DNA from 2 places in the Paenibacillus lentus genome. Region 1 is predicted to be linked to the other one. Evidence: riboswitches for the same ligand, from Rfam matches in the RefSeq annotation. Region 1 holds a riboswitch; the other holds the start of a gene.
The links. A riboswitch is a leader RNA that binds a small molecule or an ion and turns the genes downstream of it on or off. The one in region 1 is predicted to bind cyclic di-AMP.
Positions count from the first base shown of each region.

Region 2: another riboswitch for cyclic di-AMP. It lies ahead of EIM92_RS04525 (resuscitation-promoting factor); the one in region 1 lies ahead of EIM92_RS15690 (3D domain-containing protein).

Region 1 is NZ_CP034248.1:3,478,839-3,481,962, forward strand. Features, by position in the region: partial or broken gene EIM92_RS15680 (amino acid ABC transporter permease) at 1-510, shown strand, start outside; gene EIM92_RS15685 (amino acid ABC transporter ATP-binding protein) at 497-1,219, shown strand; cyclic di-AMP (ydaO/yuaA leader) riboswitch at 1,383-1,562, shown strand; gene EIM92_RS15690 (3D domain-containing protein) at 1,565-2,239, shown strand; gene EIM92_RS15695 (polysaccharide deacetylase family protein) at 2,361-3,124, opposite strand, start outside.
Region 2 is NZ_CP034248.1:986,247-989,370, forward strand. Features, by position in the region: gene rnmV (ribonuclease M5) at 1-334, opposite strand, end outside; gene EIM92_RS04525 (resuscitation-promoting factor) at 447-1,583, opposite strand; cyclic di-AMP (ydaO/yuaA leader) riboswitch at 1,837-2,063, opposite strand; gene EIM92_RS04530 (TatD family hydrolase) at 2,278-3,045, opposite strand; gene EIM92_RS04535 (HD domain-containing protein) at 3,063-3,124, opposite strand, start outside.

The sequences.
Region 1 (3,124 bases):
TTTATCGGACACGCCTGGGTAGAATTTCTACGAGGCACTCCAATGCTTGTTCAGCTAATGATTATTCACTATGGCTTAGCGTACATGTTCGATATTAATTTTGATCCCATTCAATCCGGGGCAATTACGCTGTCGATCAATAGCTCCGCTTATTTAGCAGAAATCTTCCGGGCGGGCATTCAAGGTGTGGACCGCGGGCAGAGCGAAGCCGCTCGATCTCTCGGAATGACGAAGGGGCAGACGATGCGCTTCATTGTTATTCCGCAGGCCATCAAAAATGTGCTCCCTGCGATCGGGAATGAATTCGTAGTAATCGTTAAGGAATCCTCGATTGTTTCTTTTATCGGAGTGACCGAAATTATGTTTCAGGCAGGCGCGGTACAAGGGATTACGTATAATGGTATGCTTCCATATCTGATCGTCGCCGTAATGTATTTCATCGTTACATTTACACTTTCCCGAATTTTGGGGCGGTTCGAAAGGAGATTGCAGGCTAGTGATAACCGTTAAGGATTTGCATAAAAAATTCGGTCAATTGCATATTTTGAAAGGCATTGATCTGGAAATTAAACGCGGCGAGGTTGTCGTCGTCATTGGACCGAGCGGGTCGGGTAAAAGTACATTTCTTCGCTGTTTGAACCGGCTTGAAGAGCCGACCAGCGGCGAAATTATTTTTGAGGGCGAGCTTATTACAGAGAAACGCCACAATATCAACAAGACCCGTGAAAAGATGGGGATGGTGTTCCAACATTTTAATTTGTTCCCTCATAAGACGGTATTGGACAACATTTTAATGGCTCCGATGAAGGTCAAGAAACAGAACAAGACTGAGGCTCAGGCCAAAGCGCTAGAGCTGCTGCGAAAGGTGGGCTTGGAAGACAAGAGTGCTGCTTATCCATCCCAACTGTCGGGCGGTCAGAAGCAGCGTATTGCGATAGCCCGTGCCTTAGCGATGGAGCCTCATGTGATGCTGTTTGATGAACCGACGTCAGCTTTAGATCCCGAGATGGTGGGGGAGGTACTTGAAGTCATGAAGGGATTGGCCTTAGGCGGAATGACGATGGTCATCGTCACTCACGAAATGGGTTTTGCCCGAGAGGTAGGCGATCGTATTCTGTTTATGGATCAGGGTGTCGTCATCGAGCACGGCACCCCGCAGCAGGTGTTCGGTTCGCCTCGCAACCAGCGAACGCAAGATTTCTTAAGTAAAGTGCTATAAATAATAAAGCGAGTGTACGAGCATGACCGAGGGTCGTGCTTTTTTTGCTGTGGAGGAAATTATTTAATTTTTGTCATAGCTATTGAAATGAATAATCGTTGATAATACTGGGTTTATTTCCATTGGTAACATTTGCATCCTCTACAGGTTACAATTTTGTGATATATTTAATTTGCCAAAACACTGCTAAGGCAGGTGCGGGGGACGATTTTTGACAAGCTGATGTATCCATGATGAGGAATAGCATCGTTTTGTCTAGGGGTGAAGCACAGATATTTTGTGCCGGGAGCTGTCCTTTTTTCCGAATCCGACAACTAACCTCGCAGGCGTTAAAGGAGGAGCAGCATGTTAAAACAGCTTAGATTTCGTAAATTGGCGATGGGATTGAAGACAGCAGTGATAGCAGTGGGATTAATGGGAGCGCTGAACGCCATGCCAGCTTACGCGGATTCAGTACATACGGCAAAGGACGGAGATACATTTTATCTCTTGGCCAAGCAGTACGGAGTCAATTTGGACAAGCTTATGAAAGCGAATCCGAGCATTGAGGCAAAAAATATTTATGAAGGATTGAAGATTACGATTCCGGGTCAAAGCGTGCAGGTATTTTCTGCTCCAGAGAAAAAAGTGGATGCGCTTTCTTCGCTGAAAGTATTTTCAGCGGATCGGGTTGTTCAAGCCTGGGGGAAAACGTTCAATTACAAGTCTACTATTCATGTAAAGGCTACGGCTTACTCCGCTGCGGCGAGCGAGAACGGAAAATGGGGGCCTGTTGACTATTACGGCAATCCATTGAAACTCGGTACGATTGCTGTGGACCCCAAAATTATTCCGATGGGTACAAAGGTGTTAGTCACCGGTCATAACCATCCTGATTTACCGAAAAATGCGTTTGTCGCTACGGCGATGGATCAAGGCGGCGCGATTAAAGGTAATCGCATCGATATATTTATTCCGGCCAGTCCACAGAAAGTAAGTCAGTTCGGCTTTCAGGATGTGAAGCTATACGTTTTGGATTAAGTGAGAATAAGAAATCTTATTAATTGAGTCATCGTGAAAAGGATGTTCCGCTTGCAAGGTCAGAGATTAGACCAGCCGGGATGTCCTTTTTGCGTTTTCTTGGCACTTACCGGACTTCACTTCATAAAGCTTTCTCTTGATGTAGGAGCTCGGAAATAGTGACGAAACAGTATCCCCGATTTCGCAGAATGCGGATAATGTCGGGCAAAGCTTCGACTGTTCCCGACAAGTTAGATCCCACGCCGCCACCAGCGTGCTGTAGAACGATAGCCCCTGGCCCGACCGCGCTGAGCACGTTATGTTTAACTTTTTCTTTATCGAGCGCCTTCCAATCCAAGGAATCAACGTTCCAGTTGATAATTTTGTAGCCTTGTTGCTTAGCCCATTTTAGCTGCTCTTCGTTGATTTCCCCGTAAGGAGGGCGGATGAAGCGAGGCTTGTAGCCGACAATCTTCTCAATTATCTTCTCGGCTCGCCTGATTTCATTTTTAAAATCTAGCGCAGACTTCTTCTTGAATAAAGGATGGCTGTAGGAATGATTGCCGACGATATGCCCTTCCCGGTGAATTCTTTTCAGTAGTTCGGGATGCTTCTTCGCTCGATTACCCACGACGAAAAAGGTCGCTTTAACTCCATGCTGCTTTAATATATCCAACACTTTTGGGGTGAAGCGGGGATCTGGCACATCATCGAAGGTCAGGGCGATTTGCTTCACATGCGGGCCGCTGAATTTGAAGGTTTCAGAATATTTGCTGTGCAGCTCTCCAAGTGTCATAGGTCTAGCTTCTGTGGCAACAGATTGTTCGGAGGAGGTGGTATCATGGGATGGTACGGGAGTGGCGGAAACGGAGGCCATTCCCATATGAAGCGCCATGCAGATAGCAA
Region 2 (3,124 bases), 2.5 Mb from region 1:
CAGTTTCCGTATGCACACGCGCTAGCGCCTCCCGAATGGCTTCAGGAGAAGCGTTCTCCACACCGATATCACCACGGCGCGTAGCATCAGCCTCCCGTAGGAAGGCATGCTTGCAGCCGGGGACCTTGTTTGCGACGATTTTCCGGATGCGCTCCCCGGCATGGTCTGGATCGGTCAGAATGATGACCCCTCGACGCTCCTGAGCCAATGCAATTTTGCGCAGCACCGTCTCATTGACGGCCGAGCCTCCAGTTTCGATCGTATCGGCCTTTACGGCCCGCTTAACGGCGACGGTATCATCCCGTCCTTCCACGACAATGACCTCTTTGATCATGAGAAATTTACCTTCTTCCTCATACGCAAAAAGAAGAGGACTTCTCCTCTTCTTTACATACCTTTTTCATTTATCTATAGTATCTTATTCCCTTTACAAAGTAAAACAGGAATTAGTTCAATTCTGGTTTATTTGGCCCGATCACATAGACGGTACGTCCTTTTTTGCGACCGAAGTTTTTTGCTGATTTCAGACTATCGAAATAAACGTCCATCTTATTGCCCTTAATGGCGCCGCCTGTATCTTCGGCTCTACGGAACCCAATGCCTTCGATATACACCCACCAGCCCATAGGTACGACGCTCTTATCCACGGCAATCGTTCTGCCTTCCGTTACACGAGTACCAGAGGCAGTCTTCGTGCCGATCCCGTCCTCCTCGGCGGAATAAGCGGTTAATGTGACGTTTTTAAGCACCTTTTTATATTTAAATGAGACGCCGCCTTTGGTTGTCGTTCCGCTGATATCCACTTGATCCTTAGTACGAGTAATATTAGCGGCAAGCACAGCCTCTGGCTTAGGCTTCGTACCGACAGCAACCACTTTATCCTGAGCCTTCTTCTCAATTTCTTTGCCCAGCCAATGCTTAGATACGAAATTTCCGTCTTCATACACTTTTTCAACGTGATGAACAACTATTCCCTCATTGCCCTGCTGAAGCACCTTCGTCTGTCCCTTCTCCAAATTAGGATCAGAGGTCTTAATGACATTGAATGGCACTGTCTCTTTGGTCTGTACCGTATGCTTAGCTACACGTACCACTTTAATCTTGAGATCGGAAGTAACTTTACTGCTTAGCTCCGGGGTTACTTTATCATCTGGATTCAACTTAATACCAAGCTCATTGATAATACCCTGCACACTGGATTGAGTCGTTAAATGCGATTTCGTTGCACCGTCCACGCTCACCTGGACCGGGACCGCCCTTACGATAACGATCCGATCTCCCTCTTTGAGAGAACTTTCGAGCGAACGCGATATGGTATCGCCTTGACTCAGCACGATAGAATGTTCATCCAGTACTTGATTTACTAAAGATTTGCGGGTCTCGATCTCTTGAATCTCCCCGTCCACCACTAAATAAATGTTCTTGCTGCTGCCATTCAACCAAATTAGAATGACGATAATCGCTGCGACAGTTAACAGAGTAACGACCGATATTTGACGTAGATTCTCATGCTTCCATCGTAATGCGTAAGACATACTGGATGAGCGCGATTCATGGGTCTCTTCTTTCTGGAAAATGCCCACTTTCCGTCCTCCTTCATAGTCCCGCCCTAGGTCATGCATGATTAAATGTTGACGTGACTATTTCCGTTTTTTACGAAATGCTAGAGGTTCAGCATCCCGCATCCTGACCCAGTCTGGTCGGCATTAGTCACCTCCTGTTATAGAACAGTATGATGACCCTATTACAATTATTCAAAACAAAAGAAGCCGAAAGAAAGAGTTAGAGCAACTCTTTCGTGGCTTCCTGAAGTTCTAGGTGTAATAGGTGCACGAAGTTGCCTCTCTTGACACGCTTACGAGGTTAGCTGTCGGGTTCGGACGAAGAGAGCCGCCCTTTCTCAGTTCATTCGCTCATGGCGCAATGACCTCGAATTCACCCCAAAGATCCTGCAAAGAAATCAAATACGGCAAGATGTCTTCGTTGACTGTATGAAGAATAGTTCATCAAGACCGTATCCGGTTCCCCCGTTCTCCGAAATGGAGACTCAGCGAGACTGGTTCATGGAACATGATTCGATGGCCGCCTCAATACTTCAAACTCGGCCAAATCGATCACTGAAAAGATTCTATCCTGTTTTGATGCATGTTGTAAAGGACGAATCAAGAACGTTTTCTTAAGAAAAAGGTTAAAAAAATGTAATAGACTCGGGGTTTCAGATTAAAATGTATTAATCTTTCCTGAAATCTCTTCTTTTCACCCCTTTTCCTCCCGTTTTCATCGTATGGAAAATCGTTCCATTGCATTTCGAGTTGTAATTTCTGCAATTTCCTGGAAGGACAACCCTTTTAATTCAGCAGCCGCTTCAGCCACTAAATGGACATAAGCGGATTCATTTCTTTTCCCGCGATAAGGATGTGGTGTCAGATATGGAGCATCCGTCTCAAGTAATAAACGATCGATTGGTGTTTGCTTCAACACCTCTTTAGGCTGCTTTGCATTCTTGAACGTAATCGGGCCTCCGAAGGACAAGTGAAATCCCATATTTAGACATAATTTGGCGGTTTCCCAGCTTCCCGAAAACGAATGCATTACCCCGCCGACTTCATGCGCCTTCTCTTCCCGTAAAATCCGAACCGTATCCTCATGAGCGTCACGGTTATGAATAACGATGGGCATGCCAAGCTCCCGAGCCAAACCGATTTGCTTACGAAATACGGCATGCTGCACATCCTTTGGTGATGTATCCCAATAATAATCAAGACCGATTTCCCCAATAGCCACAACTTTCTCATGACGACACAATTCAGCAATCCAGTCCAGATCCGCTTCTTGCATCGTAATGGCATCCTGGGGATGCCAGCCGATGGCAGCGTAAATGAAATCATAGTTCTCGGCCAGCTTCATCGTGGTAGGGATCGTCTCTCGATTAAAGCCGACATTAATCATGCGCGTAATCCCCTGCTCCACCGCGCGAGCAATCGTTTCCTCCCGATCCTCGTCAAATTGCTTCGCATCCAAATGTGTATGTGTATCTATCAACATAGCAATCTCCTCCTAAATTAACGCTCCTGGCCAAAAATCTGCGACAATTCCACAGGCAGACGATGCCAAACGGCTTGCA